Regions from separate parts of the Synechococcus sp. W55.1 genome, predicted to be linked through region 2. Evidence: riboswitches for the same ligand, from Rfam matches in the RefSeq annotation. Region 2 holds a riboswitch; the other holds the start of a gene.
What was found. A riboswitch is a leader RNA that binds a small molecule or an ion and turns the genes downstream of it on or off. The one in region 2 is predicted to bind cobalamin.
Positions count from the first base shown of each region.

Region 1 (15,130 bases), on a different contig from region 2:
GGCCAAACCAACTGCCCCGCTCGGCAATGAGCTCCAGGGCCGGCCCATAGGTTTGCCGAAAAGATTGCAACAAAATCTCCGCTTGCAAAGCCCGCACCTGCAAATTGGGGCGATCCGGCAGGGGTTGGGCCACATCCGTAACCGAGATTTGCAGCACGTCCCCCAGCGAGTGGGCGGGATCCGTGGACATCAGGAGCAGACGGCGCTGAGGATCCACCTGGGCCAGTTGGCGGGCCAGCGCGCAGGTCAGGGTCGTTTTTCCCACTCCCCCCTTGCCGCTGAACAGCAGGAGACGTTGGGAAGGAGAGAGCAGAGAAGGACGGTAGGCACTCCTGCCACTGTTGAGATGAGAAAGCTGCAAAGGGATCCCCTCCCACACAGGTCGCCCCTATTTTGGCCTGGATCCCTCTTGGGGATGTTCCAGATCACTGCAAAAGTGCTCCGCACCGCTGACGGGATGGGAAGAGCTTGTACGGGAGCAGCTCACCGCAGTTTCTCCTCTCCCAGCCACACCCGGCGACGTCCTCTGTCCCACACCAGCAGCGCGTGGATCCCGATCCAAAGTCCTGTCCACAGCCAGTTGTGCAGCCAGATTTTGCCCAGAATGGGCAGGGTCAGGCCCTCCGTTCCCCCCAAAACCAGGCCGGCGGCCAAAATCAGCCCTTCAAAAGCCAGAAACCCCAAGATGAGCATGGCCGGGATCCAGAGATAGTTCAGCAGCAGTTGCCTTGGCCGAAGCGGCTTGGACTGAGAAAACAGAGGTCGGTAACCGCCAGCAAGAGCAATCCCCACCGTGCCGATCCCCAGCACCAACCCCCAGGCAAACGAATCGGGAGTGCGGGGATAGTTGTGCCAGGTGTAGCCAAAGATTTGGTTGGCCAGCCAAATCATCAAAGCACTAATGATTGCCCTTTGGCGGGTTAAAGTTGTGCCTGCAACAATACCAACAGTTACAAAAGGAAGGGTACATGTATAAGCAATATTGCTGAGACAGCCGACGGTGGTAAACAAGCTGGGCCAGAACCAGCCTTGGGCCAAATCTTGAGCAGCTTGTATCCAAAGTGGGGCTGAGATCAAGCGGCAAGATCTGGGGATAGGTTGAGCACTCGATTGCAGGCCAATCATGCTTTAATCTCCTGGAAAAAGGTGGTCTTTCAGAGGACAGCTATTAAGCAAATGCTCAAAAACAATTTGCCGAGCTACTTGGGGAGTAACCCGCTTGTACCAGGTGCAATCTCCGGAGTAAAAAACCACCGGCCCCTGTTGGCAAACTTCCAAGCAGCCTGAGGTGATAACCTGTACGTCCAGGTTGGCTTCTCGAAGGGCGGATTCCAGAGCTTCTACAACCGGTTGGTAGTTGCGGGAAGGATAACAACGGCTGGAACGACAAACAGCAAGGTAGGGACGTTTAAGAGGGTTATCCTCATAGGGGATCCGCTCTTTCCCCTGCACATAGATGGCGCGGATGCGCTCGTAAAGAGAAAGCTTTTGGTAATCTGCTTTGCCTTCCGGCAGGTAGTCTTCCTCTGGCCCCAAAAAGGGGCTGGGCAGAAAAATCTGCAGCAAAGGTTCTTCTGCTCCATTCCAGAATTGGATCCCCCACATGCGGGGCTGACCTTGGGGATTGAGGCGCCGGTAGAGAGCAGCACGGCTAACCAATCTTTTGCGGCGCAGCTCGGGTGGGGTCTTGCAATGGGGGCCGCCTTGGTGCTCCTCCAGGCACAAATGCAGGTGCCAAGTTTCGGTGGCAACGGTTAGATAGCCATCGTAGAGCACGCACAAAGCTGGAGGTTTCTTGAAAGCCAGCTCCAGCACCCCGCCTTCCGCCACATGGCCCACCTGGATCTCGGCCCAGTGCTCTTGAAACAGCTCGTAGAGCAACGGCCCCAAGCAGTCGATGTGGGCAGGGATCCCTTCATAAAGGGTTGTCCAACCCGTCAGAGAAACTTCCTGCCAAGTTTGATGGAGAGGGGTTATCCAGGGCGTGAAAGCGGCCATGAGAGAGCTCCTCAAGGTAGTGGTGGAATACGAGCAATCACCCCTTTTTTGAGAGGGCGCTCGGCCCAGGGTAGGATCCCATCTGGCTTGGTGAGGTAGAGCTCTGCTGTCTGCAGAATCAGCTCCACATCTTTTGGATCCAGATCTCCAAAAACATAGGTCATCTTTTGAGGTGCTGCCAACGCAACAACGCAAGCATGGCTGCAGGCGCTCATACAGGCAACTGGTTTTAGAGTTAGTTGGGGGTGGATGGTTTGGGATTGCAGGGCAGACAGCAGCATTTCTCCCTTGCTAGTCCCTTCTTTTTGGCCGTTAACCCACCGAGATCCGCAGGTGATGCAAACCCAGAGATAATGACCGCTGGGTTGCTGAGCAGCGCTGCCAGCTTGAACTGGCAACTGGGAAGTTGATTGAGACACAGAGCTGCTTGATACCGGCATAACTTGCAATCCAGACTTGACTGTAAAGGGCGCGATGAAGAAGGGGAAATGATCTCAATATCTAAGCGAGTGGTCAAGCAGTGAGCGAAATGGCTAAGCCTTTAAAATTGGCCTCTCAGATTGAGCCGAACGGTGCGACCCACTCCGGGGTAGCCGGGGAAAACCTCATATTGCTCATCCAGCAGGTTATCAACCCCCACTTCTAGAGCGAGATTTTCTGCAACCGGGATCCCTCCCCGCAGAGCCAGGTTGGTGTAGCCGGGCAGAGATTGGGTATTGGCGTTGTTGGTAAAGAAAGTGCCAATGTGATGCAGGAAAACTGAGGCATACCGATCCTCTGCATCGCGGTAGCTCAGGCCCAGGTTGAAGCTGTCTGCTCCCACGAAGGCTAGCTGTTTGCCAACCGCTTTGGGATCCAGCGCCGAGCGGATGATGGGATCGTTCAGGGTGTAGTTGGCAAAAAGAGTCCAGTTTTCCCCCAATCGCAAATCCAGGGCTGCTTCCAAGCCCGTGTATTCCACGAGCTCAATGTTTTCGTAGGTTCCCCTGCGCGGGCCGGTGCTGACAAAGGTGATGCCATCGCGGATGCGGTTATGGGCAAAGGTCAAGCGCAGCAGGCCAAAATCTCCCAGAGCCTGATCCAGGCCAATGTCAAAACTCTCTCCCCGCTCCGGTCGCAAATTGGGGTTCCCATCTACCTCAAAAAAGCCCCGCAAACGAAAGAATAAGTTTGAGATCAAGGGGGTGCGAAAGCTGCCGGCATAATTGGCCCTCAGGGTGGTGCCTTCTGCCAAAACCCAGCGGATCCCTGCGGCAGGAGAGGTGGCCGAACCGTTGACCAGATTGCTCGAATCTTGGCGAACACCTAAGTTGAGATAAAAGTTGGGCTGTGGCTTGTAATCCAGGCGGGCAAAGAGGGCCCCTTGGTTCACGGTATTGTCGTAGTTGACATTGGTGGATCCCCTGGCAAAGGAGAAGGTGGTGTTGCGAGCTGAAATGGATCGGTAATCCGCTCCTAGAGTAAGCTCCAGGTTTTCAGCAGCCTTCCAGGTGTATTGCAGTTGGGATCCCCACCCCGTTCGCAGGATCTCATCCCGGGATCCCTGGCTTTGTGGGGCGCTGAAGCGATAGTTGAGGTCGTCAAAAAATACCCTAGCTTGCAGGGATCCCCTCTCTTGATCCCACAGCCAACTGAGATCTAACAGCAGGTCGTTGGTGTTTTGCACTGCATCGGGGGAGGGAAACTCGGTGCTGCCAGGCACCTGAAACGCTTTGTTGAGATAAAGGGCATTTCCGGTTAGGACTTGGCCTTCTGCCAATTGCCAGGTGAGCTTGGCTTGTAGGTTGTGGTACTCCACCGCCGAGTTTTCCCGCCTGCCGGCTTTGCCCAAACGCCTAATTTCAAAGGGAAAGTCGTTGTTGCTCTGCAGACGGCGATAGCTGACCACCCAGCCCAGATCCTGCACCTGGCCGCGGTTCTGGATCCCTTGCTCATTGAGGCCGTAGCTGCCGATAGCCGCTTCCAGCACAGTCTCGGATCTCGGCTTTGGATCCAGCGTCACGATGTTGATGACCCCGCCAACGGCATCGGAGCCGTATAAGGTGGAGCCCCCACCTGGAGAGATCTCAATACGCTCGACCACATCTGTAGTGATCTGAGACAGATCGAACCCGCCAAAAAAGCCCAGGTCGTTAATGGGGCGGCCATCCAAGAGCACCAACACCTGGGCCGTTCGTCCTCCCCGCATAAACTGGGAGCTAAGGGCTCCCAACTGGGTTCCCGCCGTGCCGTTGCTGAGGATCCCGGGCAGGTAGCGCAGGGCCTCCTGAACCGTTCTTGCCCCTTGCTCTCGAATTTGCTGGCGGGTAATGACGTAAACCGGGCGGGAAGAATCCCGCAGCAAACCAGGACGGCGAAAAGGTGTGGTGACGGGTTGATTTAAAATCTCGGCGCTAACACCGGTTTCCAACACCTCTTGAGCTGAAGGTGAAGAGGCCGCCGGCTGCGCCCACGCTGGGATCCCCAAAACAAGACCCCCCAGCGCCAGGCTGAGACCTAGAATGGGATTCATTTTCTTTCTTGAAGCTCCTGATTCCGTGCGACGCGGAAGAAATGCGAGCCAAAACCGCAGGCGGGCATCCTGACTGAGGGCATAGGTCTAGCCCAAGCCCATCACAGTTGCGGCACAGCGCCGGATTTGCACCGGACTTTCCCCTTTACATGCCCTGGCTGATCCCCAGGACAACCTGTCGGTACAGCTTTCTCTGCGATTGCTCCGAAAAAGCCGTGCTAGGCATCATACATCCCCTGCTCTGGAGTTCCTATCCTGCCAGGGGGGATGTCATCCCCAGGGGTGAACGGGATCCCAACGGCAATCCCAGGGCTTCGGATGGGCCACATCCCATTTAGGCCAGATTTCTTCACTGCTTTGTAAGCAGTTGAAGGATAGCCCGCTGCTACTCCAGATCGCGAGGCCCAGGGATCCCTTAGCCTTTTAGAGAACAGAGATACGCTGAGACTTCACAAGACCCACAGCTTTTGGGAAAGCAAGATGGGGACGCTGGCCTAGCCGTCATGGGCGGGATCCGTATGAATTAGTACCCAACCGGATAGAAAAGAGGGGCTTTTTCGATTTCTGGCAAAGCCGTTGCCTGGTGGGCTGGATCCGGCTCAACTTGGCTGGGAGAGGCAATCGGCACCTCGATCATCCGATCCGGTACCAGCGGCACCATTTCGGAGCGGTCGGCGATTTCCCGGAGAGAATTGGCAATGGATTCTTGAGTCAGCAGAAACTGTCGTTCGTTGCGCTGCATCTGCTGCCACACCTGGTAACGCTGGCTCCACCGGCTTTGGGTGTGCACAGTCCAACTGTAAAGGCTCAACACTGAAACGCCGGAGAGGATAGCCATCCCTGTGGAGATTTGCTTCCACCAGGCTAGGTGTTCTGCCCAAGCAAGATGCTGGCTGCGAGGATGGGCTGATTTCAACTTCAAATTCAAAGGTTGGGTGCGGCTGGCCTGAACTGTACCGGAGAGGGGTCGGCTCAGAGCAGAAGGCTGTCTGTGGCGACGAGGGCTCTTGGGACGATCAAGACCTGCGTTCAAAGGCTGGCTAACCATAGGGCTTAACCTCACACACACCAAGGGATCCGACGGTGCAGGACTGCCGGTTCCGCTTCACCCTAGTTCCCCGCATCCCCCAATAGCAACCCCCTTCTCCCGATTCCTGGTCTCGGCGGGCTAGCCGTCCGCTTCACAGTAGCCGATCTCTTGAGAGCGGGAGAACCAACCTAAACCTACATCTGAATGCTGCGGGCAGCCACTCGCAGTTTGGCAGAGCGGGCCCGTGGATTGCGTTGCCGTTCCAGTTCGGAAGGGGACAAGGGCCTGGGGGTGAGCACCTGCCAACGGGGATCCCTGCGGAAGGCCCATTTCACCAAGCGATCTTCAAGGCTATGGAAGCTGATCACGGCCAACCTGCCGCCGGGTTTCAACCAAGTGGGGGCTTGGGCCAGCAAGGTTTCTAAAGCCTCCAGTTCTCGGTTCACGGCAATGCGCAACGCCTGAAAGACCCGAGTGGCCGGGTGAATGCGGCCTCGCCGAGCTGCCGGAGGTACTGCCTGCCAAACCACCTGGGCCAACTGAGTGGTTGTGGCGAGGGGACGAGCCTGCTCGATGTGATGGGCAATGCGGCGGGCAAATCGCTCTTCGCCGTAACGGGTGAAAATCTCGATCAACTCTTCGACCGGGCGATGATTAACCCAATCGGCGGCAGTCTCCTGAGCTGTACTGGGATCCATGCGCATGTCCAGCGGCCCCTCCCCGCGAAAGCTAAATCCCCGCTCAGGACAGTCCAGTTGCGGAGAACTCACCCCCAAGTCGGCCACGATGCCATCGAAGGGGATCCCCTGCCCCTGCTCATCCCGAAAGCCATGCTGCTGCAGATCGAAATCGGCAAAATTGAGGTGCCACAGTTGGATGCGGCTGCCGGGGATCCCTTCTGCTGCAAAACGCGCTTGCGCCGCCTGCAGAGCCGCCGGATCCCGATCCAACCCCACCACTCGAGCAGCTCCCCCCCGCAGCAGCGCCAAGCTGTGTCCACCCCCTCCCAACGTCACATCCAAAAAAATACCGCCCCCCTGGGGTTGCAGGTAGGCCATCACCTCCTCGGTCAAAACGGAATCGTGTTGATACACCTTGCCAAGCACGGTCTGCGGGGGTTCTATTTCTGCTGCTACAAAGTTCAGTATCTGCAAAAAAAAGGCCGAGGCCAGGCCCCGACCGAGGAATCCATGTTGTTAAGGTGATCCTCTGGGAAAAGAGGGGTTGCCGTCAAAAGACAGGCTGTCTTGGGATCCCCGGCAAAATCTCTGGGGCGCGAGTCCCGCTCTGAGTATGATGAGACTGCTCCCGCTTTTGCCAAGTCTGCCATCAGAGTTGCTGTGTTGACTCACTCTTCTGCTACTGATATCTTGACCCTCTCGCCGGCCAAGGGCCTGCGCGGCCAAGTCAGCATCCCCGGCGACAAATCCATTTCCCACCGCGCCCTGATGCTGGGATCCCTGGCCGAAGGAGAAACCACCATCCAAGGGCTGTTGCTGGGAGAGGATCCCCGCAGTACGGCAGCCTGCTTTCGGGCGCTGGGGGCAGATATTTCGGAGCTTAACAGCGAGTGTGTTCGCATTCGGGGGGTTGGCCTGGGCCGGCTGCAAGAACCGGCGGACGTGTTGGATGCCGGCAACTCCGGCACCACCCTGCGACTGATGCTGGGGATCCTGGCGGGCCATGCCGGGCGCTTTTTTGCCGTCACCGGGGATCGATCCCTGCGCTCGCGGCCCATGGGACGGGTGGTAGAACCACTGCGGCAGATGGGGGCCAGCATTTGGGGACGGGCCGGTGGAACCTTGGCACCCTTGGCCGTGCAAGGGGGATCCCTGAAGGGCATTCACTACCGCTCCCCGGTGGCTTCAGCGCAGGTAAAATCCTGCCTCTTGCTGGCGGGTCTGCTGGCGGAAGGCACCACCCAAGTCACCGAGCCGGCTCTCTCTCGGGATCACTCGGAACGGATGTTGCGGGCCTTCGGAGCCGACATTCACGTGGATCCAGAGGCGAAAACCGTGGCCGTGGTGGGCGGATCCCGCCTGGTGGGCCAAAAAGTTCAGGTGCCGGGAGATATCAGCTCGGCAGCCTTTTGGCTGGTGGCCGCCTCCATTGTGCCCGAGAGCGAATTGCTGCTCCGGGATGTGGGCCTCAACCCCACCCGTACCGGTGCACTACGGGTGTTGCAGGAGATGGGGGCTGACATCCAAATTGAGAACCTCCGGGAAATGGCCGGTGAGCCCCTGGGAGATCTGCGGGTGCGTTCGGCCCGCTTGCGCGGCTGCACCATCGCCGGCGATCTCATCCCCACCTTGATCGACGAGATCCCAGTTTTGGCGGTGGCGGCTGCCTTTGCCGAAGGGATCACGGTGATTCGCGATGCCGCAGAGCTGCGGGTGAAAGAAAGCGACCGCCTGTCAGCCATGGCCCAAGAGTTGAGCCGCATGGGAGCCCAGGTCGCCGAATATCCCGATGGCCTGGAAATCAAAGGAGGGATCCCCCTTCATGGAGCTGAGGTCGATAGCCACGAGGATCACCGCATCGCCATGAGTCTGATGGTGGCAGCCCTGGGAGCGCAGGGATCCACCCTCCTCAGAGGAGCCGACTGTGCCCGCATCTCCTACCCCGACTTCATTCCCACCCTGCAACGATTGACAGCTTCTTCCCTCGAGTCTTGAGAGGATCTTGTGGGGAGCGAAGATCTATGGTCAATTCAGTTGATGATGAGACGGTATTAAAGTAAGATGGCATGAAGGCAGACTCAGGAGAAAGCTCCATGGGCTACAGCTTAGACCTGAGAGAAAGAGTCGTAGGGTATGTCCAGGAAGGGGGCAGCCCCACCACAGCCGCACAGATTTACAAAGTCAGTCGCGCAACGGTTTATCGCTGGCTGAATCGAGAGGATCTTAGGCCGACAAAAGTCAAGACCCGGAAACGCAAGATAGACTTGGCCGCCCTGCAGCAAGATGTGGACCAGTACCCAGAAGCTCGACTGAAGGAGAGAGCCCAGAGGTTCGGCGTCCAACCCAGTGCTATTTACTATGCTCTCAGGAAGCTGCAAATAACACGAAAAAAAAGAGTTAGGGTATCGAGAGCGGGATCGAGAAGAGAGAATTCAGCACTCCAGGGTCTTGAGGGGATGGGTTCAGAAGTACGGGAGTGAGAGCCTGGTTCCGTTGGTGAAGGGATAAGACCTACGGCCCGCTTTCGCGAACAGAGCTGTTGCACTGGCCAGTGTCTTGTTGCTATTTGAATTGACCACATCCCCATCTCTAACTTTGTCGCCCTTGTTCTTGTGTCAACCCATCCCAGCCCGCCCGGCCCTATCGCTATTGAACATCTCTGCTTCCGGGTTCCTCCCGGTGGGGTAGCAGCCTTTCTTCAGCAAGACGAGCAGGTTTGGGGATCTGCCCTTCGCCGACATCCGGGTTTTCTGGGCAAAGAAGTTTGGCTGGATCAGCAGGATCCTGAACTTGTCCACCTCATCCTCCGCTGGGCCAGCCGCGCTGATTGGAAAGCCTTTTCCCCCGAGCAAGTGGAGGCGTTGGATCGGCAGATGCGGCCTTTTTATGTGCGCTTGGAACAGGCCAAAGAATACCGGCTCTGGCAGCCCGGCCCTTCTCCAGAGCCCGGAAAGCAGGATTAAGGGATCCCTTCGCTCTCAAAACCTACCTCGGAGCGCACCGAGTCGGCCCTGGAGGATCCTGCCACCCGCTCCTGCTCCACCAGCTCCCGCAAGCTGGGCATGGTCACGGCCAAAGCTCCTTCCCGCCGTTGCAGTCCCGCTTCAAAGCTCTCGGGGGTGACAATGCCGCCGGAGATGAGCATCTTAAAGGCGTCTTCCACCGGCATGAACACTTCCACCACTTGGTCTTCCGGCACAATGGCGTACCAGCCCGTCGTTGGGTTGGGGGTGGTGGGCACAAACAGGCCAAGGGAGCGCTGCGGCCCATCGGGCCGAATGGGAGTTTGAATGGTGCCCGTCACAAAGGCCAGCGCCCAAGCCCCCGGGCGGGGATATTCCACCAGCACCACCCGCCGAAAGCCCTGATTGTTGGGGGCAAACAAAACACTGAGCAATTGCTTCAAGGTCTTGTACACCAGACCCGCCACCGGAATCGCATGGAGCAACTGTTCGCTCAGGTTGAGCAGCCACTGGCCGACAATGTTGCGGGCCATAAAGCCGATCAGCAGGATGAGCACAATCGGCGTCAGCAAGCCCACGGCCAGGTCAATCAGGTTGATCAAAATCGGGTGCAAACCCTGGATGGGATTGAACTGCTTCGGAATGCTGGTCAGAAAGCCAATGCTCCAGGTGGCCACCTCCACCGTCAGCCAAATGGTAGTTGCCAGAGGGATCACCACCAGCAACCCCGCCACGAAGTAGTTCTTCAGATGCTGTTTCCATTGAGAAACCATGGTGAGGTCGTTCCGTCAAGTCAACCGAGTGGATGCACCGAACCTTTGCAAGTGGAGCTTGCAGATGGCAATCATGATACCTGCCTTCTGCATTGCCCTCATGGGGGGCAGCCGCAACTTGCTCGAAAAAGAAACCGGGCTGCCAAAAAGCGCAGAGCCCCAAACTTTCACGAGGCCGATAATGCTATCTTAGGTCGATATAAAATTTTGTAAAGGCAGGGATCCCGTTCCGAGGCGTTGTGGTCAAGCCCTTGGATGGTTCGCGTTTCTGCCGGGTGTTGCGTGGGAGGCCCTATGTCAGAGTCGGATTGGCTAGAGCATACCTGTCAGGTGGAGGTACCTGTTCCCATCGAGCAGGTATGGGATTTGTGGGCCAACCTCACCCTCATGCCCCGTTGGATGAAGTGGATCCGCTCGGTGGAATTGCTGGATCAGGAGCTGTCCCGGTGGACACTGGATACCCGCGGCCTCACCTTCAGTTGGATCTCCCGCACCCACACGGTGGTGAAACACCAACACATCGGCTGGAGTTCGGTGGAGGGGCTGCCCAACCGGGGCGCGCTGCGCTTTTACGACCGCAAAGGCAGTACCATTGTTAAGCTGTCGGTTGCCTACAAGATCCCGGGGATCCTCGGCAAAATCTTGGATGGCCTGTTTGTGGGCAAAGTGGTGGAGAGCACCATCCAGGCGGATCTGGAGCGCTTCAAAGCCTATGCCCTAGAGCATGCGGGGCCAACCGCCGAAAGTGCCTCGGCCAGCTAGCCTCAGTTTGTCAGGCCCAAGTGTTTTGCTGAACTCCCCCTTCCTTGCCAACCCTCACTGCTGCAAAGGTCTTCTTCATGCCCGATCCCTCTCCTGAGCCTGTCATTGCCCTCTCTCGTCAGCCGGTGGACAACCGCAACATTCGCTTCTCTCTGGAGCGGGGCGAGCTGGATCTGGATCAGCTTCTCCTGCTGTTGAACCGCAACGCCTTTTGGGCGCAGAATCGCCGGCGGGAGGAGATGGAGCGGGCCGTTGCCCACAGCCATCCGGTGGTCAGCGTGTGGGATGGGGAACGCCTGATTGGCTTTGGCCGCGCCACTTCCGATGGGGTTTACCGGGCCGTCCTCTGGGATATCGTGGTCGATCACGACTACCGACGTCAGGGCATTGGGCGCAAGTTGGTGGAAACCCTGATCAGCCATCCCCACCTGCAGTCGGTGGAGCGCATCTACCTGTTCACAACCCATCAGCGCGGCTTTTACGAGCGGATCGGCTTTGTGGAAAACCCCAGCACCACCTTGGTCTTGCACGGGCGCCCTCTGGAGTTTTTGATCCCGTCTACTGAACAGGCGCAGGCTTGACCGACAGGGATCCTGGGTGAGTGTATCTTGAACAACAGTGGGTTGGCTCTGCCTTGGGAGGAGGACGCGCTAGCCTGAAAAGCAAAAAGGGTGAGAGGGTGTACTCATGGCCAATCGCCTCGCCACAAGTTCCAGCCTTTATTTGCGCAAGCACGCCGAGAACCCGGTGGACTGGTGGCCTTGGATCCCCGAGGCTCTGGAGAAAGCCCGGGCCGAGGATAGGCCGATTTTTCTGTCCATCGGCTATTCCAGTTGCCACTGGTGTACGGTCATGGAGGGCGAGGCTTTTTCCAACCCGGAGATCGCCGCTTTCCTCAATGCCCATTTTTTGCCCATCAAGGTGGATCGCGAGGAGCGGCCCGATCTCGACAGCATCTACATGCAGGCGTTGCAGCTCATGAGCGGGCAGGGGGGGTGGCCCCTCAATGTTTTCCTCACGCCCGATGACCTGGTGCCTTTTTACGCCGGCACCTATTTCCCCGTAGAGCCCCGCTTTGGCCGCCCGGGGTTTCTGGCCTTGCTGCAGCGCATCCTGCAGTTCTACCGGCAGGAAAAAGAAAAAATAGAGGAGATGAAAGGCCAGATTTTGACGGCTCTGACCACCCTCAGCGACCTGGTGCCGGAAGACCACATTCCCGCCGACCTGCTGCGCTCTGGGATCCCCAAGATCCAGCCTTTGCTCTCCAATGCCGGGGCGGTGCAGCAATTTCCCATGATGCCCTACGCTCAGTTGGTATTGCGTTCGGCCCGCTTCGACCCACCGGAAGGGATCCCTGGCTCGCCGAGCGCTCTGGAACGGGCCAAAGAGCGAGGTATGGCCTTGGTGTTGGGAGGGATCTTCGACCATGTGGCCGGAGGATTTCACCGCTACACCGTGGATCCCACCTGGACGGTGCCCCACTTTGAAAAGATGCTCTACGACAACGGGCAGATCCTAGAGTTTCTCTCCGATCTGTGGGCGCACGGTATCCAAGATCCGGCCATCGAGCGGGCGGTGCGGCTGACGGTGGAGTGGGTGGCGCGAGAGATGACCGCCCCTGCCGGGTATTTCTACGCCGCTCAAGATGCCGACAGCTTTGCCCGGGCAGAAGATCGAGAGCCGGAAGAGGGAGAGTTCTACGTCTGGCGCTGGCAGGAGCTGCAGGATCTCTTGGGGGAAGAAACCTTCCGCGCCTTGCAGCAGGCGTTTGACCTGTCTCCGGGGGGCAATTTCCCTGATCGGCCCGGCTGCATCGTCTTGCAGCGCAAACAGGGGGGGACGTTGCCGCCAGAAGTTGAAGCCGCCTTGACCACCCATCTGTTTCAGGCACGCTATGGCTCTGCGGATCGACGAGTTCCCTTCCCTCCGGCAGTGGATGCCCAATTGGCCCGTCTGCAATCCTGGCCAGGGCGAATCCCACCTGTCACCGACACCAAGATGATCGTCTCTTGGAACGCCTTGATGATCTCCGGCCTGGCGCGGGCCTATCAAGTGTTCGGCAACGCAGACTATCTGCAATTCGCTCTGCGGGCTGCCCAATTCATCCTCAGCCAGCAGCGCCACCCTGAGACCGGATCCCTGTTGCGCCTGAACTACGATGGCACAGCTCAGGTGCCCGCCAAATCGGAAGATTACGCCCTGCTGATCAAGGCCCTGTTGGACTTGCAGCAAGCCTGCCTGCCTCTGGTGGGGGATCCCACCCCTCAAGACTGGTTGCAGGCTGCCCTCCAGCTCCAGCAGGAGATGGATGCGCAACTGTGGGATCCGGCCAGGGGGGGATACTTTGTCAGCGATGCCCAGAGTGCCCCTGAGCTGTTGGTGCGAGAGAAGGAGTTCCAGGACAACGCTACCCCTGCAGCCAATGGGGTGGCCATTGCCAACCTGGTGCGCCTTGCCGCCCTCACTGGAGATCTGGACTACCTGGAGCGGGCAGAGCAGGCCTTGAAAACCTTTGCCCACATCATGAGCACCCAGCCGCGCACCTGCCCCAGCCTTTTTGCCGGACTGGATTGGTACAGCAATTGGGTGAAAGTCACCCTGGAGGCCGATTCCATTCCCGCCTTTCAGCAACGATCTTGGCCCACCACCGTCTTTGCTCTCCCCACCGAAGCCGAACCTCTGCCGGAAGGAGCTCTAGGGCTGGTGTGCTGGGGCAACAAATGCCTGGCCCCTGCCAGTTCTCTCGAGCAAATCCAGTCCCAAATCACCAAAGGCCAAAATCGAGCTTACTGACCTTTGCCCAACTTTTGCTCAGGGCAACAGGGATCCCTTTGCCAAGGTTACTGCTGGGGCTCCGCAGGCTTTTCCACCCCAAAAAACTCAATGCGGTAACTTTGGATGCGGGTGCCCGTTTGTTGCTCCACTTGGGCCAGCAGTTCAGGCGGCAGCTCCACGTCCACATCCAAGATGCGGTTGCTATCCAGACAGTTCACGTGGCTGTGGGGATGGGTGCGGTTGCCGTAGCGGCGCCCATCGGCACGATCCAAGCACTCGACAATGTTGTGGCTGGCCAAAGCTTCCAGGTTTTGATAAACGGACGTGTGGCCAATCGGTTTGCCCCGCTGATTTAGGCGATCGTAAATCTCGCGGGCGGAGAGGTGCTCGCCACACTGCCACAGCAGCTCCAGGATATAACGGCGCTGTCGGCTCAAACGCAGATTGCACTCCCGGCACCGTTCCAAAGCAGCTTCCAAAGAATCCAAGGGGCGAGGCATGGAAAACCTCAAGTCATACCGAGTCTGAGATAGGTAGTTGCTCATGTCTACCAAGGTAGCATTTGTGCGTCAACAGTTGTTCAAAAAACACCCCGAACTCTACAAGAGCTGCCGCGCATAGCCATCTTCGAGCCGAGTCCAGGCCGTGCGCAGATGGAAGAGCCCAACATCAGCCTTTTGATTTTCTACAATACCGCTGGAGTGTTGGGGGCAAAGATCATGCAGCGGCGCAAGGTAATTCTGGGTTTGTTGGGGTTGGCCAGCAGCAGTGGATTGGCAGGAGCCTATTGGGCCAGTCGGCAGCAGCCCTCTCATCTAGCCCCAGGGATGGGATCCCCTAGAGCCGCTCTCCCCTCTCCTACCCCCCAGCCCACCCCCACCGTCGTCCCCCATCCAGATGCCCCCCATGGCCTCTACATCCCCCCCCGCCGAGATCTGCGCCTCTTGGTCATCAGTGACATGAACGGCATCTACGGCTCGGTGGAATACGACCCAGAGGTGGATCGGGGCATCGGCCTCATCCCCTATCTTCAGCCGGATATTGTTTTGGGAGGAGGAGATATGGTGGCCGGTCAGGATCCCCGCCTGTCGGAGGAGCGCATTCGCGCCATGTGGGCAGCCTTCGACCGGCATGTGGCTGGCCCAATCCGTGCGGCCAAACTTCCCTACGGCTTTACCTTGGGCAATCACGATGCTTCCTGTGCCCGCACCACGCGGGGCGGCTTTCTCTTTCAAAAAGAACGGGATCTGGCCCGCGAGTTTTGGAACGATCCGGCCCACGACCCAGGTTTGAACTTTGTGGATCGGGGGGACTTTCCCTTCTACTACACCTTTGAAAAAGACGATGTGTTTTACCTAGTCTGGGATGCCACCTGCAATTACATCCCGCCCGAACAAATGGCCTGGGCGGAAGCGGCTCTGGCCAGCGAACGGGCTCAGAAGGCCAAGTTGCGCATTGTCATCGGCCATCTGCCCCTCTACGCCATCACTGTCGGGCGCGACGATCCGGGAGAAGTGCTGCTGGAGGCGGATGCCAAACGGGCTCTGCTGGAGAAGTACCGCGTCCACACCTACATCAGCGGCCACGACCACGGCTACTACCCTGGCCACAAAGGGCAACTGCAACTGCTTCACTGC
Region 1 is NZ_JANSHN010000016.1:30,276-45,405, reverse strand. It holds gene NW816_RS09380 (ArsA family ATPase) at 1-361, opposite strand, end outside; gene NW816_RS09375 (hypothetical protein) at 484-891, opposite strand; gene NW816_RS09370 ((2Fe-2S) ferredoxin domain-containing protein) at 1,129-1,998, opposite strand; gene NW816_RS09365 (DUF1636 domain-containing protein) at 2,010-2,438, opposite strand; gene NW816_RS09360 (TonB-dependent receptor plug domain-containing protein) at 2,540-4,510, opposite strand; cobalamin riboswitch at 4,552-4,704, opposite strand; gene NW816_RS09355 (hypothetical protein) at 5,034-5,558, opposite strand; gene rsmH (16S rRNA (cytosine(1402)-N(4))-methyltransferase RsmH) at 5,735-6,646, opposite strand; gene aroA (3-phosphoshikimate 1-carboxyvinyltransferase) at 6,881-8,215, shown strand; partial or broken gene NW816_RS09340 (IS630 transposase-related protein) at 8,314-8,710, shown strand; gene NW816_RS09335 (TIGR03792 family protein) at 8,833-9,183, shown strand; gene NW816_RS09330 (DUF502 domain-containing protein) at 9,180-9,956, opposite strand; gene NW816_RS09325 (SRPBCC family protein) at 10,251-10,718, shown strand; gene NW816_RS09320 (GNAT family N-acetyltransferase) at 10,796-11,299, shown strand; gene NW816_RS09315 (thioredoxin domain-containing protein) at 11,406-13,511, shown strand; gene NW816_RS09310 (Fur family transcriptional regulator) at 13,559-13,993, opposite strand; gene NW816_RS09305 (metallophosphoesterase family protein) at 14,147-15,130, shown strand, end outside.
Region 1: another riboswitch for cobalamin. It lies ahead of NW816_RS09360 (TonB-dependent receptor plug domain-containing protein); the one in region 2 lies ahead of NW816_RS08935 (sirohydrochlorin chelatase).

Region 2 (15,130 bases):
TCAGCAAAAATCGGCTCTGCTGCACCTGCTGGAGGCAACCGACCGGGGCCGGAAAGTCTCCCCTGAGCAGCAAGCCCAGATCCTGTCTCAGATTGCCGCCCTAGAAGCGCTCAACCCCACCCCCAAGCCAACATCGGCTCCTGAAGGGTTGGAGGGGAACTGGCTCACCCTATTTACCACGAGCACAGCTCTGCTGCGGCTGGCACAGTTGCCTTTTTTGACCACCGGCGAGATCTACCAGTGTATTCGGGCCAAGGCTGGACGGGTCTTCAACGTGGCGGAGATCCAGGGATCCGGTTGGCTGGAGGCTTGGATGCCACGGGGAGTCTTGGCTGTATCAGCGCGCTTTTACCCCGAATCTGAGCGCCGGGTGAGGGTGATTTTCGAGCGATTGGTGCTCGGATCCCAAGCTTTGATGAGCTACGAGATCGAGAGTTTTCTCGATTTGCTCGAGCGGGCTCCGGAGCGGATCCCGGCTATTCAAATCGATATCCGCCGCCGCGAGCCAACGGGTTGGCTGGATATCACCTATTTGGATGAAGACTTGCGGCTGGGTCGGGGCAGCGAGGGGAGTGTATTTGTTCTAAAGCGGGTCGGCTAGTCGGAGGATCCAGAGGACTCCGTTTCCGCCCTTTCGTGAGATGGGTTTTGGGTTAGGGTGGAGCTTATTTCCTGTAGAACTTGCAAGGCGCGGTAGGACTCTCGCAAAGTTTGCAGCTCCTGTTGAGTTTGCTCCAGTTGCCGGGCCCATTCTGCCTGTTGGGAGCGCAACTCTCGATTTTCCAATTTTTTGCGCTGCAGGATGCGCTTGAGTTTTTGCTGCTGCTGCTGGAGTTGAGCCCGCTCTGCTTCTGCGTGTTGCAGTTGGGTCCTTTGGCGTTCCAATTCTATTTTCAGGGTGGTGACCTGGGATTGAAGTTGGCGGAGCTTTTGGCGCAGCGCTTGCTCTGGCGTGGGTTTGGTCGACTCGGAGCTTGGAGAAGGGGAAGATGTTTGTAGGTTTTGCAGATGCTGTTGTAACTGTTGGGCTTGGGCCTGCAGGACTCGAGACCGTTGCTGCTCGCTGCGCAGTTGGGCTTGGGCGCGTTCACAGGTCTGGATTTCGGCTTTCACCCGCTGCTTGATGCGGTCAAGGATCTTTTGATGGCGGAGCTGGGTTTGCCGGATCTCCTGAGCCACCTGCCAAGGGCGAGGATCCCCCTTAGGTTGTCGTGGCTCGCCGCCGTGGTCGGCAGGATCAAAGGGAGATAGGGTCGCCACCAGCGATTCTCGAAAGTCGCTCCAGGAAGCCGATTGCAGACCCATCTGAACCACCCGCCAGGCCCCATAGGAGGCCCCAGCGGCAGCCAGGATCCCAGGGATCCCGGCCAGGGAGAGGGAAACCTTGGGCAGGGTGGGCAGGATCTGATCCAACAGCCCCACCACCAGAGCGAAGACGAAAATCCCGCTCCCCGCGGCAGTGGCACCCGAGACCCAAGAGGAGCGGGAAAACATCGTCATTGGCTTTTCGTTATCACAATCGCTAGAGCGGGAAAACCAGGTTCAAAAATGGCCTGTCTGCACTCAGTTTATCCCGCCAGCAGCCTCTGTTTCCCTCTTAGGGCACCTGCCATGCCCGTTGGTGGTAGCCCTCTAATTGGGCCCAGGGATCCCCAGCCGCTGCGTGGGTGTGGCCGTGCTGAGGGTGATGGTGAGAATGAGGGTGGTGATGGGATCCGTGCCCGTGATGGTGGTCATGAGGCTCGTGAGGGTGGTGATGGCTGGATCCAGCTCCAACCTCTGCGCTCACGGCCAGGCGAAACTTGCACAGGTGGCAGTTCATCGGGGTTTGGCCCTGCAGGGCTTCCTGCTCCAGTTGCTGCAGGCTGTGCAGCACCGTATCCACAAGGCCCAATTCCGGCAGCATCAGCCAGTCGATTTCCGACTGTCGTTGTCGTTGTTGTTCCACTGCCGCCTCAATTTTTTTCACCAGCACTCCGGTAAACAGGAAGTAGGGCAGCACGATCACCCGGCGCGGATGCCAGGACAAGGCCCGCTCCAATCCCACGGGCAGGCGGGGATGGGTAATGCCGATAAAGCAAGTTTCCACAGCGGCAAACCCAGATCCTTCCCAAAGCAACCGGGCCAGTTTACAGGCTTCGGCATTGGCCTCGGGATCGCTGGAGCCGCGACCCACAAACAGGAGCACGGTTTCTGCTTCTGGGATCCGCCGCGGTTGGGCAGCTATCAGAGCAGCCAATCGGTCTCGCAGCAGTTGCAGGATCTCGATGCGGATCCCCAACGGCCCACCGTAATGAATGCGCAACTGGGGATAGAGGGCCTGCAGGCGATCCAATTCCATCGTCACATCGAACTTGTTGTGGCGGGCCCCAAACAACAGCAGCGGCAGGACCACAATCTCTTGCCACCCTTGGGCAATACACTGCTGGATCCCTTGGGCGATACTCGGCTCCGTCAGCTCCAGAAAACAAGGGATCACCGGTCGATGGGGAGTGAGGGATTGGTAGACTTGGGCCAACTCCAGAAAGGCTTGCCGCCCTTCAGGGTCGCGGGATCCGTGGCCGATAAGCAATAGGGGCAATGAAGGAGAAGCAAGCTGCCCAACCGAAAGGGGAGGGGAAACACTGAGGGTATTCAACACAAAAAACTCCGTTCCTTGTGAATCGCAAGGGGTACAGGACAACGGCAGGTGGGTGTTCTGGCTGAGGGAGGGATCCCATCACAGTTGCGTCACAGTGGCGGATTTGCACCGCGCTTTCCCCAATCTGCCTGAGCTTTTTAGGTTAGCTTGCCTCTTGCCATTCACCAAGCTCCCGGGGGGGATGTTCTTGTCTGCCAGAAGATAGCCCCGAGACATGAGCGGTCCAGCAGGCTCATCCTCAAAGGAAGGGTTGGGGGTGAGGGCCTAACGCCGGCCTGCCGGTCTGTGGGCTCGAAAGTGTCGCAGGCGCAGGGCATTGGCGACCACCGAAACGGAACTCAGGGCCATGGCTGCCCCCGCCAGCATAGGGTTGAGCAACCAGCCTGTAAAGGGATAGAGCGCCCCAGCGGCAATCGGGATCCCCAGCGTATTGTAGATAAAGGCGAAGAAGAGGTTTTGGCGGATGTTGTTGAGGGTGGCCCGGCTGAGTTGAATGGCAGTGGCGACTCCCCGCAGATCTCCCGACATGAGGGTTATATCGCTGGCGGCCATCGCCACATCCGTACCCGTACCGATGGCGATCCCCACATCCGCTTCTGCCAGAGCCGGAGCATCGTTAATGCCATCTCCCACCATCGCCACCCGGTGTCGAGGTTGTCTGAAGCTGCGAATGTAAGCGGCCTTCTGATCGGGGCGGACTTGGGCAATTACCCGCTGAATGCCTGCCTGCCGGGCAATCGCTTGGGCCGTGGTGGGGTTATCCCCGGTCAGCAGGATCACCTCTAGGCCCATCTGTTGCAGGTGTTGCACTGCCTCAGGAGAGGTGGGTTTGAGCGGATCGGCAATGGCCAACAGCCCCACCAGACTCTGGGATTGCGCTACGCCGATCACCGTTTTGCCCTGGCTTTCCCAGGTCTGAACCCGCTCTGACCAAGAGGGATCCCAAGGGATCCCCATCTCCTGTAGCCAGCTCAGCCGACCGATGCGAATCCACTGATCTTCCACCCAAGCTTCTGCCCCACTGCCTACCCTTGCCTGAAAGTGCCAGGCAGGAGGGATCACAATTTTTTCGGCTTCGGCTTTCTGCACCACCGCCTGGGCCAAAGGGTGTTCCGAGTGCCGCTCTACTGCCGCTGCCAGGCGCAACACCGTCAGGGGAGAGGAGCCATTAGCCCAAATATCGGTGACGGTAGGGCGACCTTCGGTCAGGGTGCCAGTTTTGTCCAAGACCACCGTGCGCAAGTGGTGGGCCAATTCCAGGCTGTCGGCACTTTTCACCAGGATCCCCAATTCCGCCCCTCGTCCCACGGCCACCAGGATCGAGGTGGGGGTCGCCAACCCCAGCGCGCAAGGGCAGGCGATGATCAGCACCCCAATCGTGTTCACCAAGGCCAGTGTCGGGTTATCGGCCAGCACCCACCAGAGCACAAAAGTTAGAACTGCCACCCCAATCACCGCCGGCACAAACCAGGAGGTGACCCGATCCGCCACCTGTTGAATTGGGGCTTTGGATCCCTGGGCTTCCTGCACCAAGCGCACGATCTGGGCCAGAACCGTGTCTTTGCCCACCCGCCGCGCCTCCATCACAAAGCTGCCCGTCTGATTCAGCGTTGCCCCAATCACCTCATCCCCCGCCGACTTGAGTACAGGCAGGCTCTCGCCGGTCACCATGGACTCGTCGAGGGTGGAGGATCCCTCTAGAATGACCCCATCCACCGGCACCTTCTCTCCGGGGCGCACTCGGATCCGATCCCCCACCTGCACTTCCCGAATCGGAATATCCTGCTCCACCCCATGGCGAATTACCCTTGCCGTTTTCGGTTGCAGCCCGATCAGCTTGCGAATGGCTTCGGAGGTTTGCCCCTTAGCCCGTTGCTCCATCCACTTGCCCACCAGAATCAGGGTGGTGACCACCGCCGACACCTCATAATAGACATCCGGGTGCAGTCCTTGCCGGTGAAAATAGTCGGGGAAAACCGTTGGGAAAACAGAATAGAAAAAAGCCGCGCTCGTCCCCAAGGCCACCAGCGTGTTCATATCCGCTGAACGCCGTTGCCAAGCAGCCCAGGCTCCCCGGTAAAAATGCCTGCCCACCCAAAACTGCACCGGAGCCGTCAGCAGCAACTGCAACCAAGGATTGTGCAGCCACATGGGAAAGCCCGGGATTTCCATTCCCAGCATCATCGGCAGGGATCCGATCACCAGCACCGTGCTGATGCCCACCCCCATCGCCACCTTCAGCTTCAATTCCCGTTCTGCGGCCCGTTGGGCGATCCGCTCTGGGTCTGTCGGATCGTCCAGTTGCCAATCCTCTTGGATGAGGCGCGCCCGATACCCCACCCGCTCCACCGCCCGAATCAACGCCTGCGGATCCACCAGCCGGGGATCCCCTTTGACGGTGGCCTGCTCACTGGCAAAATTCACGGATCCGGAGGATACTCCCTGCACCTGAGTGAGGGCCTGTTCGATGCTGCGGGCGCAGGAGGCACAGCTCATCCCTTGCAGGGCCAACTGCCAAGTGCCCTCAGGAGAAGGCGCAGAGGCCGATAGTGCACCCGATGACCCTTTATGGGCAGACATGGCAACACCTTGTTGATGAAACGACAGCTACTCTCCACCCTGGGCAGGGCGAAGGCAGCCATCTGTACAGAAATTCAAAACAGACGCCCGACCGTTCCCGGCCCAAAATTGACTAGGCCGGGGGATATCCCACCTGGGTGAGGGCCTGCCGCAAATCGCTCACAGACCGCCCAGAAGTAATCCGCACCTGTTTGGTTTTGGGATCCCCTTCCACCTGCGCCTGGGGATCCAGTTGCCGCACCGCTTGCGCAATGGTGTCCACGCAAGCCGCACAGGCCAGCTTGGGCACTGTCAAAACAACCTGCATCTTGGGAAACCTCCCCAACCCAATGCCACTGAAAGGATGCTAAACCTTACAGTGGACTGGAAGGTCAAGGGGGAGTCTGAGGCTCGTCCATATTCCAGCGGTAGTCCACCTGATAGCCCCGCTGTCGCCAGTCTTCTTCCAGTTGCACCTGTTGGGTGAGGGCTTTGCGCAGAGAGTTGATCAGCTCTTGTGTGCGGGCTCGGTTGCCGAAATCCTGTTCTTCCACTGCCGGAAAGGTTTGCCGCTCCAATACCCGCAGCAGAAATTCGTAGTGGATGTGAGCCGGCACAGGAATACGTTTCATCGGTCTGAGCAATCCTTAGAGATCCATTGTTCTTAACAGAGATCCATATGATGGAGGGTTCTCATTCACTGAGATGACAACAGGTGGCGCACAGCTTGGCCGGGATCCGGCTGTCTCACCAGAGCTTCCCCCACGAGCACAGAGCGCACCCCCCAGGCCCGCAACTGCTGCAAATCGGCAGGGGTATGGATGCCGGACTCGCTGACAATGGGCAGCTCGCCGAGGAGATCCGAGTGGGCGGCCAACAGGTCGCGCGTTGTGTTCAAGTCCACCGTAAAGGTTCTCAGATCGCGATTGTTGATGCCAATGAGCACCTGCCCCCTGGACTCTTGCAGTTGGGGCAAACGCAGCACCCGCTGCAACTCTTGGGAGGTGTGCACCTCCAGCAGAGCCGCCATGCCCAATTGCCGAATCAGCTTGAGAAAGTAGCCCAAATCCGCATCGGAGAGAATGGCGGCAATCAAGAGCACCGCATCCGCCCCCAAGGCGCGGGCCCAGAGGATTTGGTAGGGGTAGAGAATGAACTCCTTGCACAGGATGGGGATCCCTGCCGCTTGACGGATCTGCCGCAGATACTCGCCACTGCCCTGAAAGAACCGCTCATCCGTCAGCACCGAGAGACAACTGGCCCCACCGGCCTCATAGCTCTGGGCAATGGCCACCGGGTCAAAGGGATCCCGGAGAACGCCGCGGCTGGGGGAGGCTTTTTTGACCTCGGCAATCAAGGAAACAGGGTGAGGAGACTGGGTAAGAGCCGCCACAAAATCCCGCACCGGCGGGGCTTGATCCAGTTGCCGTTGCAATTGCTTCAGGGGAAGCTGCTCCCGTTGGCGCTCCACCTCCTGTTCTTTGTGCCAGACGATCTCTTCCAAAATGTGGCGCGGCTTGGCTTCCGGCGCTGTTGTCTGGTACACCTGAGAGGCTACGACCACCGGCGGGGCAGGAGAACGCCGACGAATAGAAAGCGGCTCACCTTGCAGCTCCATACAAACCCTGAGCAGAACCCTACACCACACCCTAGACTACCTTAGTGCTCCGCCACCGGTTTGAATAGCTACCCCGGACATCCCCAAAACTCATCTGGCGAAGGTGCTTTTTTTAGCCTATGGTTGAGTCTAGAGCGGTAAGGTATAGAGTCTGATGCCATCTTTTGCGCCTTGGGGAGCCCTACTCCGGCAGCCGTTCATTGTTCCCCAGCCAGGGGCGAGGGCTCGGTGGGGTTAGGGTTTGGGATTGGCGTTGTCCATGCTGTTTTGAAGGAGTTCAGGCGTGCTGTACCTGGCAGAGCTATCCAAGCCGATTGGGTTTGCTAAGTCGTCTCTACAATTGCTGGCCAAGCAGCAGCAGGACAATACCTGGGTGGCCGTGAACGAAGAATCGATTACCCTGGAAGGCCGCATTGCCCAGGAGGCCGGGCGTTTCAAGGATGGGTCGCTGGTGCTGGCGGAAATCTCCGGCAGCCGTCAGGTCGCCCGCATCAGCGAAGCTGCTCGCCAACTGGTGACTTACCTGCAAAACTTCAGCCAACTTCAGCTCAAAGCCCGCAGCCAGGAAGAGGAGATCGAGGTTTGGAAACAGTCCCTCACCTTTCAGGCCCATGAGCTTAAACGCCGCGAGATGGATCTGGCAGCCCAAGAAGAAGAGGTGCAGCGGCTGTACGAGCAATACAAAGCCGTAGAGGAAGATCGCAAACTCCTGGACAGCCTCAAAGAGGAGCTGGCAGCCCAGCAAGCTTACTTGGCCGAACAACAGCGGCTGATCGGAGAACAGCGGGAAGCTCTGAATCGACAGCGGCAAGAGTTGGAAGCTCAATTGCAAGAAGCTCGCTCCAGCCGATTGGGGGAAGCAGAAGCAGCGCAGCTACAGGCTTTGGTGCAGCAGCTCCAGGAGACTCTACATCCGGCTGGGGATCCCTTGGCGCTTCTGCAGAGCTTGAAAAGCCACATTCAGCAGCAGCAGGAGCACTTGAATCAACAGATTGCCCAACTGGAAGCAGAACGTCAGCAGGCCCAGATCCGGCAAGACGAGCTGGATCGGGACTACCGCGCTTGGCAAGAACGCCGCGCCGCTTGGTGGGGATCCCGACAATCCCTGGAGCACAGCCAAGCAGAATGGCAAACTCGGCAGGGATCCCTGCGAGCCCATCAAGAGCACCTGCAGAGGATTCTCCAGCAGCTGCAATCTCAAGAGAGCCTATACCAGAAAGCCTCTCGTCTGGTGCAGGAATATGACTTTATCGTCGATGGCAGCAGCAACGGCAGGGCTGGGGAGCCGGCGATCTCGGTCGAGGAGCTGGCGGCTTTGGTCAGCCAACTGCGCCGGGATTACGAGCAGCGGGCGGCCCAAGTTAGCCAGCAGCGGGCCGAGCTGGAGCAAAATCGCCAAGCCCTACGGGAGCTGCAAGAGCGTTTGGCCACTGCCTCTCCCGAAGAGCGGTTCGATATCGAAATGGATATTGACTACGCTCAGTCTGCTTGCAGCGCCCTCGAAGAAGCTCTGCTGCCTCAGGAGAAAAACCTACAGCGGGAATACGAAGAGTTGACCCGCCAAGAGGCCCGCCTCAGCCAGCTTCAAGGGCAGGCCGCTGCCGCCCCTACCTTGGTCGATATTGGCCCGATTCTGGATCAGATCGGCAGCCAAAAACAGGATCTCCTTCAAGAAAAAGGTCGCTTGCAAAGCCTCATCCAACAATTGGATTCTTCTTTACCTTCTCAACAAGAGCAGCTTGCCCGCCAACGGCAAGAGTTGGAGCAGCAGTGGCAACACCTGGAGCAAGAGGAGGGATCCCTGCGGGCCCGCGCCCAGGCCATGGCAGAAACCTGGGGTCGCCTCAATCACCTGCAGGCCACCCTCTATCCAGAGCGGGATCGGTGGGCAGCGTTGGCAGGAGAATTGGCGCAGTTGGAGACGGAGCTGGGCCAACACCAGGCCAGAAACTCCACCGCACGCGACCACGTCCAGCAGGTACACTCTCTCTTGGCTACCCTCGCGCAGGCGTGAGGAAGTCCACGTTTCCTATGCAGGGTGGGGAAGAAGCAGCGCAAACGGATCCCTTCGGGCTCGGTGCGGAACCTACGGCCTTGATTGAGGAAAACAAATCTGTTGACATACCCCCCGCTCTAGAGGGCAAGGATTCTGGTTTCTGGTTCTACGACAGCACTTACGAGGAACTGCGTAGCGGTAGGGCGGGGCTTTAGATCCAGTTTTTTGGTACAATTCGGTAGCATCCTGCAGCCATTAAGGCTCCCAATTTTCCGGCAGGGGGACTGCAGAGGTCGCTGCGCTTTCCCTGACGCTTGACTTGCAGTTGCCGAGGATATTCCAGTGTGAGGTCAGCTTGTGCGAATTGCGGTTGATGCGATGGGGGGCGACTACGCTCCCGAAGAGATCATCAAGGGCGCCTTGCTGGCCCATCGGCATCTGCGGGTCGGGATTGCGCTGGTCGGTCGTCCAGAGTCCCTCAAGCCCTTTTTGCCTCAGCCCTTGCCTGCTGGGATCACCATCGTGCCTGCCGAGGACGATGTGGGCATGGCGGAAGAGCCGTTGATGGTACGCAAAAAGCCCAAAGCCTCCATCAACGTCTCAATGCAACAGGTGCGCTCCAACCAAGCCGATGCTGTGGTGGCCGCCGGGAATACCGGAGCAGCGATGGCTGCGGCCTACCTTCATTTGGGCCGGCTGGCAGGGATCGATCGCCCGGCCATTGGTGCTCTTCTGCCCACTTTAAGAGGCAAGCCGGTGTTGCTTTTGGATGTGGGAGCCAATGTAGATTGCCGGCCCCGCTTTTTGGAGCAGTTTGCCCGTATGGGATCCCTCTACTGCCAGTGTGTACTGGGGGTCGAGCGTCCGCGGGTGGGCCTGCTCAACATCGGCGAGGAGCCCAACAAGGGAAACGATTTGGCTCTGGCCACCCACCAGCGCCTGGCCCAATTGCCAGGGATCCATTTTGCCGGCAATGCCGAGGGGCGGGATGTGCTGACCGGGGAGTTTGATGTGGTGGTGTGCGACGGCTTTGTGGGCAATGCCCTCCTCAAGTTTGCCGAGAGCGTCGGACAGGTGATCACCCAGGTGCTGCGGGAGGAGCTGCCCCGCGGTTGGCGCGGCAAGTTGGGCTGCTGGCTGCTCCGACCCAACCTAAAACAGGTGAAGCGGCGGATGGACTACGTGGAGTATGGCGGCGCTTTGCTGCTCGGAGTCAACGGCATCTGCGTGATTACCCACGGCAGCTCCAAGGCGGCGATGGTTTACCATGCCATTCGTTTGGCCAAAGAAGCGGCGGAGCAAAAAATCCTGCAGCGACTGCAGGCGGAGATGGCCGATCCTCGCGAGTCTAATCCCAGCTCTGAACGGCCTTTAAGGACTCCGTCCCGCTGTCGCGAACAGTCCGCCTCTGACTCCGTCCCGCTGTCGCGATCAGAGGTGCTGCCTCTGCGGCCCTTGGATTGCGTGGAAGGGTAGTGTCCATGCCCAGCAATGGCCTCCCGACCGTGCGGCTGGTGGGGGTGGGGGCTGCCCTGCCGGATCCCTGCTTGAGCAACGACGACCTCAGCCAGATCGTTGCAACTTCTGACGAATGGATTTGGCCCCGCACCGGTATCCGCCAACGACGCATTCTCCCCCCCCATCTGAGTTTGGTGGACTTGGCGGCTCAAGCGGCGAAGGCTGCTCTGGATCGGGCTGGGATCCCGCCACAAGATCTGGATTTGATCCTGCTGGCCACTTCCACCGGCGTCGATCGGTTTGGCTCGGCCCCTCAGGTGCAGGCAGCTCTGGGAGCAACGCGGGCGGTGGCCTTTGATCTGACGGCAGCCTGCACGGGCTTTGTCTTTGCAGTGGCCACGGCAGCGCAGTTTTTGCAAACCGGGCTGTACCGGCGGGCCTTGGTGGTGGCGGCGGATGTGCTCTCCCGCACGGTGGACTGGGCGGATCGCACCACCTGTGTCTTGTTTGGAGATGGGGCTGGGGCAGTGGTTCTGGAGGCGGGGGAAACCGGCGGGATCCTCAGCATTGAGCTGCGCAGCGATGGCAGTGGCAGCGAGCTACTCAGCTTGTCCATGGCTACAGAGGCCAAGCCCCTGGTGGGATCCCTGCAGGTGGGGCAATACCGCTGCTGCCCCATCGCCATGAATGGCCGCGAGGTCTACAAGTTCGCCGTCCAGGCGGTGCCGGAGGTTATCGAGAAGGCTCTCTTCCGGGCCGGGATCCCGGCGGAGGCGGTGCAGGGGTATTTTATTCATCAGGCCAACCAGCGCATTCTCGATGCGGTAGCCAAGCGCCTGCAGCTGGATCCGCAGCGGGTGGCCAGCGTCCTAGAGTATTACGGCAACACCTCGGGCGCTTCGGTGCCGATTGCCTTGGCCACTTGGATCGAGCAGGGACGCTTTGGCGCCGGCGATCTGGGGGTAATGGCAGGCTTTGGTGCCGGCCTCACCTGGGGGGCGATTGTGTTTCGTTGGGGGAAGTGAATTGATGACCGTTGCCTGGATCTATCCCGGCCAGGGATCCCAAGCGGTGGGCATGGGAAGGGACTTGCGGAACTGGCAGGGAGCAGCCCAGAAGTTGGCTTTGGCCCGTGAGATGTTGGGATGGGATCCCCTAGATTTATCGGAAGACCAGATCCACCAGACCGGCTACACACAACCGGCTTTGTTCACCGTATCGGCCCTGTTGACAGACTATCTCTACGCCCAGGGTCAGGCTCCTGCCTGCACTGCCGGCCACAGTCTGGGCGAATACAGCGCCCTCTATGCTGCCGGCGTGTTTGATTTCGAGACCGGCCTGCGGCTGGTGGCGCTGCGGGGCCAACTGATGGAAGCTGCAGGGGATCCTCCAGGCCACATGGCAGCGGTGATGGGGTTTGACCGCGACAAGCTAGAGCATCTGTGCCAGATGATCCCCGATGTCACCCTTGCCAACGACAACAGCCCGGATCAGGTGGTGATCAGCGGCTCAGTGGAGGGGGTGCAAGCCGTCTGTGAGCAGTTGCAGGCCAAGCGCACCGTTCCCCTCAAGGTAAGTGGCGCCTTTCACTCGCCCTTTATGCAGGCTGCTGCCGAGGAGTTTGCCCACACCTTGCGCGCTGTTGACTTTCAGCCGCCGCGAGTGCCCGTCTACAGCAACTGCACTGCCACCGCCAGCCGGGATCCGCAAGCCCTTAAGCAGGCGCTGCTGGCCCAGATGACTGCCCCTGTCCGCTGGCGAGAGACGGTGCTGCACATGGCTGCCGACGGCATCCAAGAGGTGTGGGAAATCGGCCCCGGAAATGTTCTGACGGGCTTGGTGAAGCGAACGGTGCCGGCCCTGGCGCGGCGCACTGTCAGCAGCCTCAGCAGTTAGTGGATCTGTTTTTAACGGGAAAGAGCTCTGTCCCGCTAACGCGACCGGGATCCCTCCGGGTGGGATCCAACCGGCAAGCGACCCTGGGCCGGGATCTGTCCCAACAACACCTGCAGCAACGCCTGTAGAGAGACGGGGGTAGTGCCGTAGCAGGCCAAATAGACCGGGATCTGGGGCAGGGCAAAGGCGTCGTAGGGGGATCCCAAGGCCAACCCAATCACCTTTTCCGGCGGAAGGGATCCCAGCAGCAACCTCTGCGCCGGATGCCGCCACGTCTCCAGGGATCCCACCAGCACCTGCGCAGCCCTTTGAGCCCCTTCTTGGGCAATCCGCTGCTGTTCGGGGGTGGGATCCAGAGGGATGGAGAACACTTGGGCAGCGGGACAGGCTTTTTGCAGCAGCTCCCCCAACAAAGGTACAGGGGTGATAAGCAGCGGGTCAGGGGCCAAGGGAGGCAGGGATCCCCGTACTAGGGTGATGCTGTCTTGGGCGATTTGGCGGGCCAGTGCCCGGTGGTTTTCCAAGCTGGCAGGGGGGAAAGGGGGGCAGGGGGATCCCAATCCGTAGCGCCGCTTCAAGGTCAAAATTCGCTCCACTGACCGATCCAACTGCTCAACCGACAAACGACCGGCACGGAACTCCCGCAGCAGATGGGCATAGGCTTCTTTTTGGATGGCCGGGCTAAAGCCGGGATCTGCCCCAAACAGCAGCACATCGGCCCCTGCCCTAAAGGCCAGTTCTGCCGCTTCGGGAATGCCGTAGGTGCGGGCAATGGCCCCCATGGTCAGGGAATCTGTCAGGACGAGACCCTGGAAACCCAGCCTCTGCCGCAGCCAGCCGGACACCACCTCAGGGGCCAGCGTTGCCGGTCGCACGGATCCCAGAGCCGGCATCACCACATGCGCCGTCATCATCGCCTCTGCCCCTGCCCGGATCAAAGCCTGAAACGGGCGCAATTCCGTGGTCTGTAGCGCCTCCAGAGGGCGATCCACCCGCGGCAACCCCAGGTGGGAATCCATATCGGTGTCCCCATGGCCGGGAAAATGTTTGGGCGTACAGAGGATCCCGGCTTGCCGATAGCCGCGCCACAGGGCGAGGCCGTAATCTGTCACCTGTTTCGGGTCTGACCCAAAGGCTCGGATGCCGATGATGGGGTTGTGGGGGTTGCTGTTCACGTCCACAACAGGGGCGAAGTTGAGGTTAAACCCCAAACTTTTCAGCTCCGTTCCCACCGCACGGGCCATAGCTTCCGCCTTTGCCAGGGATCCCGCTGCTGCCACTGCCATGGCGCTGGGGAACACCGTCACCCCCTCGGTAAGGCGCACCACCGGCCCCCCCTCTTGATCAATGGCTATCCACAGGGGGACAAGGGCTTGTGCCTGAGCCGCGGCAATGAGCTGGGCCACCTGAGGCAACGTTTGAATGTTGCCGGCAATCGAATAGAAGATCAGCCCGCCCACGTGGTAGTCCCGGATCATCTCCTCGAGAGCGGAGGAAAACTCAGCTCCCTCAAAATAAACCAGAAACAGTTGCCCCACTTTCTCCTCAAGGCTCCAAGCCCTGGGATCCACTGCGGCAGCGGGACGGGGTCCTATCGAGCATGTCAAAGCAGATGTCCTTGGGCGTCGCTGCCAAGAAAGCCGGTCAGGATGAGCCTGAGGCTAGCATACCCTGAAGTGACTCTTGCAGGTTTAGAGTGGCGATTGACTTGTAGTTGTGGCCATACTGGAGGGATGGCGTAAAGAACTGTAACCTCAGCAGTACACCAGAGTCATCTTGAAGTGCAGTGATGAAGTGCAGTGAAATAGTGCAGTAAAATTGTCTCTAAGGCGTTCTTTGTTCTTTGTGTTGGTTCTAGCTCCCCTTTCTCCTTAAAAAAAGAGGAGTTGTGAGTGAGAGAAAACCTACCCAAACATTACCTATGGTCAAAACAATCTTCAAGACAATCTCCTCTTCCACCCTGGGGTCGATGATGTTGCCTTTCTCCTGCCGCCAGCTTTGGATAACTGCCTTTCCCGCGTTGGCTGGAGTTACGGTGGCTATTGGCGGCCTTGGGGCGGGAGGATCCCTGTGGCAGGCAGGAGCAGCAGGTTTGGCCACGGGGATGACGGGCTATGTGGCTTCTGCTCTATCTGGGAGCGAGGCCAAAGCCAAAATCCAGCTTCTAGAGCACCTCAAAAATCAGCAGAAGCAAAACGAAATCACTCCTTCAGACCTACAGCAATTGCAAAACGAGTTGGCCAGTCTGCGTGCTGCCCTTGAAGATTGGGCAAAAGTCCAGCAGAATGGAAAAGCTGCTGCCAAAACTCATGAGAATGCTCATTCGCAAGCTCAAACTGCTCAGCTCCATTTTGAGGAGATAGAGACCCAGATCCAATCTCAAAAAGAACGGCTTTCTCAGTTACGCGCAGAAGAGCAAAGTCTGAAAGCCTCGATTGGAGATTTACAAGCCAAGAAACAGAAACTCATTCAGTCCCTTAAGGAGGGCATAGCCAAGGTAGAACAACTCCAATCAAAACAGAATCTCCTGAAGCAGGATATTGCCCGCTTAACCCAGGCTTGTCGGTCAACAGGCTCTAGTAACTCCATTAAACGGTCACCTATGCCCGCGAAAGGATCTTCAGACGTATCTCTTGGCTCGGCCCGCATGACCAAAACTGCCGCCGGCGTCGCATGGGCCGACAAATATGACGAAGTCTTTGCAACCCTCGAGGAGCGAATCGACAACCTGGAAGATAGCGCCAGAGCAATGGCAGAACTGGCATCGATGGAAGGCAACGGTAGCCGGTAGGGGCAGACATCCCATCCCAATAGCACCGAAACGGTTCACAGCTCTGGCTCGCCAAAGCCCCGCAGAGGGTGAGCGTGTTCTGAGGGGATCAAGCCCTTGGCCTGCACCAATACCCCAAAGCCCCCCAACCCCATGGGATCCAGCAGCGCGTGAAGAGCATGTCGCCGCCGC
Region 2 is NZ_JANSHN010000015.1:26,985-42,114, forward strand. It holds gene NW816_RS08925 (PAP/fibrillin family protein) at 1-601, shown strand, start outside; gene NW816_RS08930 (hypothetical protein) at 598-1,500, opposite strand; gene NW816_RS08935 (sirohydrochlorin chelatase) at 1,598-2,638, opposite strand; cobalamin riboswitch at 2,671-2,807, opposite strand; gene NW816_RS08940 (heavy metal translocating P-type ATPase) at 2,906-5,221, opposite strand; gene NW816_RS08945 (heavy-metal-associated domain-containing protein) at 5,334-5,528, opposite strand; gene NW816_RS08950 (DUF5340 domain-containing protein) at 5,593-5,832, opposite strand; gene trpC (indole-3-glycerol phosphate synthase TrpC) at 5,898-6,818, opposite strand; gene hmpF (pilus motility taxis protein HmpF) at 7,102-8,832, shown strand; gene plsX (phosphate acyltransferase PlsX) at 9,193-10,290, shown strand; gene NW816_RS08970 (beta-ketoacyl-ACP synthase III) at 10,290-11,297, shown strand; gene fabD (ACP S-malonyltransferase) at 11,302-12,168, shown strand; gene NW816_RS08980 (glycoside hydrolase family 3 protein) at 12,204-13,706, opposite strand; gene NW816_RS08985 (hypothetical protein) at 14,090-14,959, shown strand; gene NW816_RS08990 (class I SAM-dependent methyltransferase) at 14,995-15,130, opposite strand, start outside.